3 regions of the Bacillus sp. SSR7 genome follow, and region 1 is predicted to be linked to each of the others. Evidence: riboswitches for the same ligand, from Rfam matches in the RefSeq annotation. Region 1 holds a riboswitch; each other region holds the start of a gene.
What was found. Region 1 has a riboswitch for S-adenosylmethionine ahead of AC0NJG_RS01380 (ECF-type riboflavin transporter substrate-binding protein). Riboswitches for the same ligand answer to the same signal wherever they lie in the genome.

Region 2: linked by a shared signal. The riboswitch ahead of AC0NJG_RS25675 (peptide ABC transporter substrate-binding protein) and the one ahead of AC0NJG_RS01380 (ECF-type riboflavin transporter substrate-binding protein) in region 1 are both predicted to bind S-adenosylmethionine.
Region 3: linked by a shared signal. The riboswitch ahead of mtnW (2,3-diketo-5-methylthiopentyl-1-phosphate enolase) and the one ahead of AC0NJG_RS01380 (ECF-type riboflavin transporter substrate-binding protein) in region 1 are both predicted to bind S-adenosylmethionine.

Annotation. Positions count from the first base shown of each region.
Region 1 covers NZ_JBVVXV010000001.1:241,022-245,238, forward strand. The annotation lists gene AC0NJG_RS01370 (energy-coupling factor transporter transmembrane component T family protein) at 1-424, opposite strand, end outside; gene AC0NJG_RS01375 (ABC transporter ATP-binding protein) at 417-2,117, opposite strand; gene AC0NJG_RS01380 (ECF-type riboflavin transporter substrate-binding protein) at 2,128-2,676, opposite strand; SAM riboswitch class I at 2,816-2,931, opposite strand; gene AC0NJG_RS01385 (aspartate/glutamate racemase family protein) at 3,085-3,765, shown strand; gene AC0NJG_RS01390 (macrolide family glycosyltransferase) at 3,815-4,217, opposite strand, start outside.
Region 2 covers NZ_JBVVXV010000020.1:36,982-41,198, reverse strand. The annotation lists gene pnuC (nicotinamide riboside transporter PnuC) at 1-102, opposite strand, end outside; gene proC (pyrroline-5-carboxylate reductase) at 404-1,207, shown strand; gene AC0NJG_RS25680 (aldo/keto reductase) at 1,209-2,042, shown strand; SAM riboswitch class I at 2,194-2,298, shown strand; gene AC0NJG_RS25675 (peptide ABC transporter substrate-binding protein) at 2,431-4,071, shown strand.
Region 3 covers NZ_JBVVXV010000002.1:434,356-438,572, forward strand. The annotation lists gene AC0NJG_RS06375 (methylthioribulose 1-phosphate dehydratase) at 1-585, opposite strand, end outside; gene AC0NJG_RS06380 (2-hydroxy-3-keto-5-methylthiopentenyl-1-phosphate phosphatase) at 582-1,241, opposite strand; gene mtnW (2,3-diketo-5-methylthiopentyl-1-phosphate enolase) at 1,238-2,482, opposite strand; SAM riboswitch class I at 2,547-2,652, opposite strand; gene AC0NJG_RS06390 (pyridoxal phosphate-dependent aminotransferase) at 2,717-3,895, opposite strand; gene AC0NJG_RS06395 (carbon-nitrogen family hydrolase) at 3,910-4,217, shown strand, end outside.

The DNA.
Region 1 (4,217 bases):
TTCGAAATTTACTTAAGCTACTCACAAATTTGCTTGGATCAGTCGTATAAATAAAAATAAGTGTAAATGGTAATAACGTAAAATACTTTAACGAAAGTGTAGCTGCATAAAATAAGGTTTCGTATGTAATTGTTGCATATCCAATATACACAAATGAAGTATACGATCCAGTTAATTCAGATCCATGGGTTGGTGTAATAAATAAAATCATGACAGAATTTAATAAACTAAATGTGAATATAACAGTAAAAACAATAAAAATTTTACGAAATGGAATTTTAGCAACTAGAAGTCCGATACATCCAATCATAAATACGAATAGCAATATGCGAAAATCAAAAAATAAAAAAGTAAGTGTCATACAAAAAATAAATAACAACAATTTCACTGCCTCGTCCATGCGATGAAAATATGTATTATACACCTTCCTCCCTCCTAATATCATCAAAATAAAGTTTCATAAATCTTTCAGGATTTGTAATACCACTAAATTTAACGAGTTTAAATAAAGAGCTCTCCTTTAAGTTCGCTCTTTTTAATGTTTCTGGATGTCCTAATACAATAGACGCGGGATTATTCGCAATAATTTCTCCTTCATGTAGAACTATTGCTCTGTCTGCATATTCTAATGCGAGATTCATATCGTGTGTGATAAAAATAAAGGATATTCCCTTCACAGCTAGTTTTCTAATAAACGTCATAAATTGTTTATAATGATAATAATCTTGTCCCGCTGTCGGTTCATCTAATATGATAAGTTTTGGATTTATTGCTAGTACAGATGCAATCGTTAATCTCTTTTTTTGACCATAACTTAATGCCTGAATTGGCCAATTTCGAAATGGATACAAGCCACAAATTTTTAATGTTTCCTCTGCTCTAAGCTTAATTTCTTCCTTCGAAAAATTTTTTAATTGTAATGGAAATGAAATCTCTTCCATTACAGTAGCTTGTGTAATCATATGATTTGGATTTTGCATCACATAAGATATAACCTCACCACGTTTACGAATAGACCAAGAATTGATATTTACTCCATCAATTAAAATTCTATCATTTTTTGTTTTGTTTATCCCTATAAGACTATGAGCTAATGTTGATTTTCCAGCACCATTATGACCTAAGAGTGCTACTATTTCCCCTTTATATAGAGAGAAATTTACATTGTCTAATACTTTTTGTTTATTAGGATATGAGAATGACAAATTCTCTACTTTCAATAATTCTTTTTTTGTAGGAGTATCTTTACAAAAAGTTTGCTTCTCCATCCACTCATTTATTACACCACTAACATTTTCTCTTTGAAGATTTTCAAATGGGTATATTACGTCATTATTACTATCAAAATGCAATCTCTTTAATCCTTCCAAGTACATAGGTTCCCTTAAGCCAATAGATGGTAATATATTTGAGGCCAAAATCTCTTCTGGTGTTCCTATCTCAACGATTTCCCCTTCCTCCATTAAAATAATTTTATCTAAATCCAGATTTAACATTTCTTCTATTCGATGTTCAATAATTACAATTGTTTTATTACATTGTTTATGTATATCTTTAATAAGTTCTATTGTATGTAAGCTACTAGCTGGATCTAAATTCGCTAACGGTTCATCAAACAATAATATATTAGCATTTGTCGTTAACAGACCTGCTAAAGAAACAGTTTGTTTTTGCCCTCCTGATAACTCATGTGGACTTTGTTTATGAAAATTATGCATCTTTACCTTTTTTAATGATTCCGAAACAATCTTTTTCATATCATCTTCATTTACGCATTCATTTTCTAAATAAAAAGCTACATCTTCCTCTACTGTAAGACCAATAAATTGTGCATCTTGATCTTGCAAAATTGTTCCAACCTGTTTACTCTGTTCAAAAATACTTCCTTTCCTCGGGTCTTTTCCGTCAATTAAAATAGTACCAGTACTAGTCCCTTCATAAGAAAATGGGATTAGCCCATTTATACAATGAGCTAATGTCGATTTCCCTGAACCACTTCGCCCAGCAATCAACACTTTTTCCCCAGGATATATATGAAATGTAACGTCTTTAACAGTAGGCTGCGCTGCATGCTTATATTGAAAGCTGAATTGTTCAAAAGAAATAATTGGTTGCATGTTAACATCCCTACTTTTCAATTTTTAAATGTGTATGTTTCTTATTAGATTTAGCTAATCCTATTGTAATTGGCAATCCAAGAACTAAAAATACAATAACATCAGCAATTGTTGCACCTAATACTTGTATAACAATTTTGTCAAACGGTTCTCCCATCACAATAATATCGAATGCCCCAGCAAATATAATAGCAATGACGATACCAATTAACCCAGTAATAGCTAAATAAGAAATATCTCCTTTATTATATGTCCCGTTTTTCACACTAAAGCCAACTCTTTTTTGAATAAGCCCCATTGCAAAGCCGATAATACCTGAACTAAAAACCCATCCCCACCAAATACCCCAGCCAGCAATTGTATCTGTTACGGTATGACCGATAAGTCCTATTAACAGTCCTGCCACTGGGCCAAATAACGCTCCAAAAATGGTTAAAATAGCTAACGCAGGTTTAATAAATGTATTTGGTGCAATAGAAAATCCCCATAGTCCTAATATCCCATATAGTGCTGCTCCAATTCCGATTGCCACTACTAATTTTGTTGATAATTTGTTCATTACAATTCCCCTCTCTTAATAGTCAACTTTTATTACTCTATATTTATTTTCAAAATGAATTATGCATCGACACTCCCTTTCTATACAACAAAAAATGACCTCTTACATAAGAGGTCATTTTCTTTCACATTCAAGAATCCTCTTATCTTCCAAAAAACACATCGTGTTCTCTGCGGAATTAGCACCTTCCTATACATTTATATAGGGGTTGCTGAGGTTTCATAGGGCCGTTCCCTCCACCTCTCTGGATAAGTATTAATTTGTAATTCGTATTATGGCACTAAGAAACATAAATTACAATACTTTTCTAATTATTTTTATTTTTTGCTAAATGATTCATTTAAATCATTGTATTCTCATCGGAATTATGAAATAATGAACTCAAAATAGTTACGGGAGGAATATACGATGAAAGTAATCGGTTTAATTGGTGGGCTAAGTTGGGAATCTACATCGTTATACTATAAACATATAAATACACTTACACTCTCTCAATATGATCAAAATGCAAAGCTTGTTTTATATAGCATGGACTTCGGTGAAGTAACTAATTTATTACAAAATCATCAATATGAAGAAGTGAAAAACGAATTAGTTACCGTTGCAAAAAAGGTTGAAAAGTCTGGGGCTGAATGTTTATTAATGTGTTCCAATACAGTACATCTATTTGCTGAAGAAGTAGAGCAAGCAATATCCATTCCACTCCTCCACATTGGTGATGTAAGTGCAAAGAAAATGGTAGAACATAATATAAAGCGTATTGGACTATTAGGTACGAAACAAACAATGGAACAAGACTTCTATAAATCACGTTTAGCAAATTATAACATTGAAACAATCATCCCAAATAAAGAGGCAAGAAAATTTATTCATCATGTTATTTTAAATGAATTAAGTAAAGGAATTATTTCAGAAGTATCAAAAGAAAAGCTATTACAAATTACAAAGTCATTAATTCAAAATGGCGCAGAAGGTATACTACTAGGTTGCACCGAAATACCATTGCTCATTTCCCAAAACGATCTTACTGTTCCTGTTTTTGATACTACTTTTTTACATGCAAATACTGCTGTGCAGTTTGCTGGATAATCATATAAAAGCATAAAGGTGCCACCTCTATGCTTTTATATGACCCACACTATTTATTTAAAAGAGATGTAATCATTGTAATTGCTTCATTTGAACCACCACAATCTAAAAAACTATCTTTCAATTTTCGTATTCCATGCTTATACTTTTCATTTGAAAGAACGTCTGTTACCGCTTCTCTTAACGTTTGCACATTAACATGCTCTTTCAATAACCGATTTGCTGCTTCCAGTTCGGTTAATCTTTGTGCTATCATTGGCTGGTCTTTATCATGTGGAATTATAACAAATGGAACATTAAAATGAATAGCATCGTGTACGCTATTCATACCGCCATGTGTAATAAAAATATCTGCTTCACTTAATACTTCTGTTTGGGGTACGTATGAAGCAATTATAAAATTGTTTGGCGCCTTCTTAATTTTAGAACGATCATTTCTATCACCAATTGCC
Region 2 (4,217 bases), on a different contig from region 1:
CATAACCGATGCAAAAATTTCAATATAACTCGATTGAATATAAAATCCAACCAATACGCAAATAATACTAGAAACGACTAAAAAAAGCGGACTTCTAATCATGATCATCTCTCCCCAGATGTATAATAAAGTGAAACTTTAATCAGCCCTCACCAATCGGGCTTTTATGGGCAGCCCGCCCCCCACCTAACTTCTTTGCTTTCGCTGAATTTTGAGGTGGGGGTCTTACTGCACATTAAAGCGGGATAAATTCCCTATCACCAGTATAAGTAATAGCCTTTACCATGAATTCCCTCCTTTTTATTATCCATTCTACCTACAGGAAGCCTTTTCTTTTTACAAAATTCTCTTAAAAATGGTATCGTTTTTTATAACATATCTCCACTAGAAAGGAATAAAGGATATGCTAACTAAACATCGAATTCTATTTATTGGTGCTGGTCGTATGGCAGAAGCCATATTTTCCGGGTTACTGAAAACAAGCAAAGAATACATCGAAGAAATTATCGTTTCTAACCGAAGCAACGTAGAAAAACTGGAACAATTACAAACGCGATATAATGTGTCTACTACAACAGATTGGAAGCAGCATGTTACATCTGTTGATACGATTGTTTTAGCAATGCCGCCTTCTGCACATGAAGGTTTATTAGCGGAATTATCTCCGTTACTATCGAATCAACTTGTCGTAACGGTAGCCGCTGGCATTGGCCCATCTTATTTAGAAGAAAGACTTCCCGAGGGGACACCTGTTGCTTGGATTATGCCAAATACAGCTGCTGAAATCGGAAAGTCTATCTCCTTATATACAATGGGACAATCGGTAACCGAGATGCATCAGGAAACCTTGCAACTGCTTTTAAGAGGTATTGGTACTTCGCAACTTTGTACTGAGGAAGAAGTTCATCAGCTTACTGCAGTTACGGGAAGTGCACCAGCTTTCCTTTATTACTTTGCTGAAAGCTTAATTGAAGCAACAAAAAGTTATGGAGTTGATGAAGCAACCGCAAAACACCTTGTCATTCAAATGATTTCCGGCTCTGCTTCTATGCTTGAACAAACGCAAGATCCAGCTAACCTCCGCGAACAAGTAACAACACCCGGTGGTTCCACAGCTGAAGGTCTCAAAGCTTTATATGAATATAATTTTTCAGAGGCAATTCAAAAAGCAGTAGAAGCAACAAACAAAAAAGCTAGGGGGAAATAATATGAATTTAACAAGTTTAAAAGACTATACAACATTACATAACGGTGTAAAAATGCCTTGGTTCGGTTTAGGTGTTTTTAAAGTAGAAGATGGTTCAGAAGTAATTGAATCTGTAAAAGCAGCAATTAAAAATGGCTATCGCAGCATTGATACTGCAGCAATTTATCAAAACGAAGAAGGCGTTGGACAAGCGATCCGTGAATCAGGTATTTCACGTGAAGAATTATTTATTACATCAAAAGTATGGAATAGCGATCAAGGGTATGAAACAACACTTCAAGCATTCGAAACTACATTAGAGAAATTAGGTTTAGAGTATTTAGATTTATATTTAGTACATTGGCCTGTAAAAGGAAAATATACTGAATCATGGAAAGCGTTAGAAAAGCTTTATAAAGATGGCCGTGTTCGTGCAATTGGCGTGAGTAATTTCCACATCCACCACTTACAAGACGTATTTGAAATTGCTGAAATTAAGCCAATGGTCAACCAAGTGGAATACCACCCACGTTTAGCACAAGAAGAGCTACACGCTTTCTGCAAAGAACATAACATCCAGCTTGAAGCTTGGTCACCATTAATGCAAGGCCAACTACTAGACAATCCAACATTACAAGACATTGCAACAAAATATAATAAATCAACTGCACAAATTATTTTACGATGGGATCTACAAAACGAAGTTGTAACAATCCCTAAATCTATTAAAGAACATCGCATTATTGAAAATGCAAACATCTTCGACTTTGAATTAAGTGCTGATGATATGAAAGCAATTCAAGCTTTAAATGAAGATCGTCGCGTTGGTCCAGATCCAGATAACTTTAACTTCTAATAGAAAAACCACTGCCATATGCAGTGGTTTTTCGTTAAAGAAAACTGAAAATTTAAACTATATTTCATTCGGTTGACACTTCATTATTCAAGGTGTAAGATTTTGAATTATCAAAGAAACACAAAAATTAATAAAGTTTATTCGTTTACTCATTGTATCAAGAGAGGTGGAGGGACTGGCCCTTTGAAACCTCGGCAACAGGTTCATTTTGAATACTGTGCCACTTCCTGCAAGCTTTGTGCTTGAAAGATAGAATGAGGGACTTCGTTTATATACGGGTGCATAACTTGTACGTAAAAATCCCTCTTTCTCAATATGAAAAGAGGGATTTTTTATTTTTCATTTCCCTCATCATCATCCAAACTTAATTATTTAGGAGGAAAATCAAATGAAAAAGAAGTTTGTACCCGGTATTGCATCAGTTGTAGGAGTAAGTATTTTATTAACTGGTTGCGGTAGTTATAAAAACGAAGCAAGCGGAGCAAATGCAAAGGACGAGGCACCTAGTAAACAGGTTTTAAACTTATCTTCACCTACTGAAATACGAACAATGGATACGGCTCGTGCTACAGACACTGATTCTGGCCAAGTAATGAGAAACGTATTTGAAGGCTTGTATAATCTTGGTGAAGGTAACAAACCTGTCCCTGGTGTTGCAAAATCTCATGAAGTAAGTGGCGATAAAACGAAATACACATTCCACCTGCGAGATTCAAAATGGTCAAACGGCACGCCTGTTACAGCGAAAGATTTTGTCTTCGCTTGGCAAAGAGCTGTCGATCCAGCAACAGCCTCTGAATATGCATTTCTATTCTTTGATATTAAAAACGCAACAAAAATTAACAACAAAGAACTTCCAGCCGACCAACTTGGTGTAAAAGCAATTGATGACCATACGTTTGAGGTAGAATTAGAACGCCCTGTTCCATATTTTATTAGCTTAACAGCGTTCCCAACATTCCTACCAATTAACGAGGAATTCTTCAAAGCACAAGGTGATAAGTACGCTTTAGAAGATAATACAATCTTGTACAACGGCGCTTTTACACTAAGCGATTGGAAGCATGAACAAAGCTTTAAATTTAAGAAAAACCCTACCTATTGGGATAAAGATACTGTCAAACTAGAAGAAATCAATTTTAACGTCGTAAAAGAAAAATCAACAGAAGTAAACCTATTCGAATCAAAACAATTAGACCGCATAAAATTAACATCTGATTTCGTTGATAAATATAAAAAAGATGCGAACTTTAAAGAACGCCCGAACGTAGGCGTACAATTTTTACGTATGAATCAACAAAACAAAATACTTCAAAACGTGTCTGCACGCCAAGCAATCGATCAAACAATTGATCGAAAATCCTTTGTAAATACGTTATTAAACGATGGATCTACACCAACTTTTGGTCTCGTTCCAAAAAACTTTGCAAAAGGAGCTGATGGAAAGGACTTCCGTACTATAAACGGAGATTTAACCAAAGTTGATACAAAATCTGCACAAGAGTTATGGAAAAAAGCTAAACAAGAGCTTGGTTCTGAAAAAATCACATTAGAATTATTAACAAGTGATGCTGACCTTGATAAGAAAACTGGTGAGTTCTTAAAAGGACAGCTAGAAAAGAATTTAGATGGATTAACAGTAAATGTGAAACCACAACCACGTAAACAACAAGTTTCACTTTTATTAAAAGGTGACTATGAAATCGGTATTGACGGCTGGAGCCCTGACTTTGCTGACCCAATTACATTCCTTGAATTGTTTACAACGAATAACCCTTACAACTTAGATCATTACTCTAATAAGGAATTCGATGAAACAATTGAAAAAGTGAAAACGACTTTAGCTGGTGATGAAAAAGCTCGCTGGGAAGCATTACTAGCATCTGAAAAAATATTATTTAAAGACTCTGTTATCGCTCCCCTTTACCAAAAAGGCGAATCTTATTTAGAACGTTCTTATGTGAAAGGAATTGTGCAAGTAGACTTTGCAGGTCAATTAAACTTCAAATGGGCACAAATTGAAAAATAAAAGGCAACCTGAATTGAAGTTTTTCTCCCCATACCAATTGTTTTATTGGAAAAATGTATTAAAAGCGGATTTCTCAATAGGAGAAAATCCGCTTTTTTAATATATTATTTTTAAAAAATAATACTCCGATTTTTATTATTGACATA
Region 3 (4,217 bases), on a different contig from region 1:
TATATGAAATTGGAATAAAAACTCATAAGCTTCTAATCTTTTCTTAGCATCAAAGCTATCTCGACCCCATACGGTAATACCATGGTTACGGATCAATACTGCTCCCGAATCTCCTTGTATATGCTTTCGGAAGTTTTCTCCAAGCGTTGGGATATGGGCATGGTTTTCGATAATAGGAATGTTTATTGTTGCACCTTCTTCCCAAATATCGAGAGCTTTAATAATTTCTTGATTTTGAAGTGTGACTGCATCACTATATAAATTTGTGATAACATTGTTATCGGTTGTATGAACATGAAGGACGCACCCAGCATTCGTATGGTTATAAATATGTGTATGCAAGATTGTTTCTGCTGAAGGACGTAATTCAGTTTCTAATACGGGAATCCCTAGATGATCTACTAATAGAAAATCATCTGGAGTCGTTTTTGTTTTATCTTTACCACTTGCTGTAATGAGAAAAGTCAGTGGTTCATGACTAACCTTTATAGAAATATTACCACTCGTTGCTGGAAACCAATTGCGTGTTGTTAATTCTTTTTTTATCTCGCTTAAGTCATACCATTGACGAAAAAGTTGTTTCATAATTTCACCTCCAACAAATGTTTTAATTCAGCTTGCACATCTTGAAATGTTTCAAACGGTGTATAAGCAATATGATTTTCTTCACACATTGTAATAAGAAAATCGCGAGCGAACACTTTATCAGCTTGTTTCGCGGCTTGTAAATCAGTAATAGAATCTCCAATTACAATATGAAAGTCATTTGTATCACTTAATTTACGGATTAATGATGATTTACATAATCCGCAATGATTTTGACAATGATCATCACAAGAATGAGGCCATTTAACTGTAATAAACTCTGCTGAAAAGTCTGTTTCATTACAATAAATTTGCTCTTTTGGAATGATTCCTTGTAAGAGTGGATAGACGAAGAAATCCATTCCACCTGATATTACGTAAAAAGAAATGGTATTTTCCTTTACGAATTGTATAAACTCATGAAAACCACTACGGATTTCAGCAGTCTCTATTAAAAATTGAATAATCTCATCGTGCAGATTAGTAGGTATGAATTGAAATAATTGAGAAACACCTTCTTGAATAGATAGCTCTTGTGATAAAATTCTATTCTTTACTTCTTCAGCTTCTGGTGGTGCAAATTTTTCCATAATGGACATAATGTTATCATTATTTGTAATCGTGCCATCGAAATCACAAAATACTTGAATACTCATAATTTCACCTCATGAGAGGGATTTCCCCATATTTGTAGTGCGCTATGCAAATTTATGTCATCTACTTCATGGAGTGGTTTATTTTGCAAAGTAGCATCAATTGCAGCACGGAAAGCTTTACCGCCGCCCTGCGCCCCATTTGGATGTCCATGTATTCCGCCACCAGCATTAATAACAACATCTTTACCGAAATCTCGTACAATAAAGGGAACGAAACCAGGGTGAATACCAGCAGACGGAACAGAAAAGCTCTTTTTGAAAAATGCATCGTCTTCAGTTAAATATTTTGAGATAGCAAGAGCTTCCTCTTTTTCTAGCGCAACACTTCCGTATGGAGATGGGAATAATGAAAAGTCAGCCCCAGCATAACGGAGTAGTTTCCCGAGTAATAATGGAGATGAAACTCCATATAACTTGGATGCGGAATAAGCACCACTTACAGCAGGGTGTGCCATAATAGGAACCGGGATTTCATCATCTTCTGCAAGTGATTGTAGTACATCTAGTCCGTAAGAGAATACGTTAAATAATAGAATATCAGCTCCAGCTTGCACTGCACGTTTCGCATTTTCTTTTAAATCAAAAGTTCGTCCTGTTAAATTTACGGCATATAACGTTTTATGTCCGTATGTTTCATATACGGATTGTAAAACTTCTTTTCCAGATACGATGCGTTTCGTAAGTGGTGTTAATGCATTTTCGAATAATATTTCATCATCTTTTACGATATCTACACTACCAATTGCTTGATCGCGTAATTGCGTTTTTAAATACCCAATATTTCGTCCAATCATTCCTTTAAAAATACTCATTAAAAGGGGACGATCATGTACTTGTAAAAGATTTCGAATACCATCTATCCCAAATTTTGGACCAGGAAACTGTTTTTTTAATTCGTCTGAAAAAGTTAAGTCAATTAATTTTACTTCGCCATCAAGTGAGAGCTTTCCAAATGTAGTCGTTAAAATTGCTGGTAAATCCGGACTGAAATTTAATAACGGATATTCGATTTTAATAATTCCGCGTTTTACTTTTTTACGTAAATACGAATTGGTATGTTCATGTTCAGCTAATTCCTCAACATGAATGACGCTGCCTTTATGCTGCTTTAATTGTTCTTGCAATAAGTGTGGCAAATGAGTCCAAGAGCCAATTGTTAAACCGAGTGCAATTTGCTCAGCTTTTTTTTCTAAGTTATGTGAATCATCATGGATTAAATACGTCGCTATAATTCCGCTCATTGTTATAACCTCCTAGTTAAATAAAAAAACCTCTCAGCTAAGGAGAGGTTTTTTTACAACCAGCTCCTTATCTGTCAGCGTAATGCTGCGAGAATTAGCACCGTGTCTACAATTGTAGATCGGTTGCCGGGTTTCGTCGGGCTCGTCCCTCCACCTGCTCTTGATAAGAAGTATTTAGAAATGTTTAAATTTTTAAGATAACTGAATTTTGTCAGATGTTTTTCATGTTGTCAATTACTTTTTGAAAAAATTTAATTTATCAATTCGATTAATGGCTTCTCGTAATCTATCTTCTGTATGCAAGAGACCAACACGGACGTATCCTTCGCCATGCTCACCAAATCCAACACCAGGAGCAACTGCAACGTGTGCTTTTTCTAGTAAAATATCAGAAAATTGCTCAGATGTATATCCTTTTGGAACAGGAAGCCATGCAAAGAATGATCCGGTTGGAATGTCTACATTCCAACCAATCGAGTGACAAGCAGAAATAAGAGCGTTTCTTCGAGATTCATAACTATTTACGAGGTTTCCTACGCAAGACTGTGAACTTAATAATGCTTCGCGGGCAGCATCTTGAACTGCACCAAAAATACTAACATACATATGATCTTGTAATAAGTTAATTGTTTCAATCACACTTTCATTCCCTACTGCAAAGGCAATACGCCATCCAGCCATATTGAAAGTTTTTGATAATGTATAAATTTCAATTCCCGTATCTTTGGCGCCGTCTGCTTGTAAGAAACTAACAGGCTTTTGACCGTCGAACCCTATAGCACCGTAAGCGAAATCATGAACAACTAATATATTGTGTTTATTAGCAAAATGAATCGTTGCATCAAAAAAATCTTTTGATGCAGTAGCACCTGTAGGATTATTTGGATAGTTTAAAAACATTAATTTTGCACGCTCGGCAATAGAGTCATCAATTTTCGTATAATCTGGTAAAAAGTTATTTTCTGCAATAAGTGGCATTGTTTCAAACTGAGCTTTTGCTAAAGCAACTCCTGATAAATAATCTGGATAACCTGGATCTGGAACGAGAATCGTATCACCAGGGTTTGTAAAACAAACTGGTAATTCTACTAACCCAGCCTTTCCGCCGAATAAAATAGCAACTTCCGTTTTTGGATTTAATTTTACGCCGTATTCGCGTTGATAGAATGTTGCTACAGCTTCTTTTAAACTTTCATGTCCGCGAAATGGCGGATATTTATGATGAATCGCTTTTGCAGCAGCATCTTGTAAAGCTTTTACGATATGCTGTGGTGTTGGTTGATCTGGATTACCCTGTCCTAGATTAATAACATCGTGCCCTGCTGCAACGACTTTGTTAACTTTTGCAACAAGTGAAGCGAAAAATTGTGTAGGCAATGATGTTACGATCTCAGAAGGTTGAAATAATTTCATGCTTTCCACCTCTTTTGAAAGTTGTTACAATTCTAGTGACAAATGATATAATCTTTCCAGTATTTTGTAAAGAAAAAATTAAGGATGGGGCTGACAAAATGAAAGTCGCATGTATTCAAATGGATATTGTTTTTGGAGATGTAGAAAAAAATATTGAGAATGCTAAACATAAAATAAACGAAGCGATGAAAGAAAGACCAGATGTTATCGTCTTACCAGAACTATGGACAACAGGTTATGATTTAACGAGACTCTCTGAAATTGCAGATAGGGATGGATTGGAAACGAAAGAAAAGTTGATAGAATGGTCGAAACAATATGG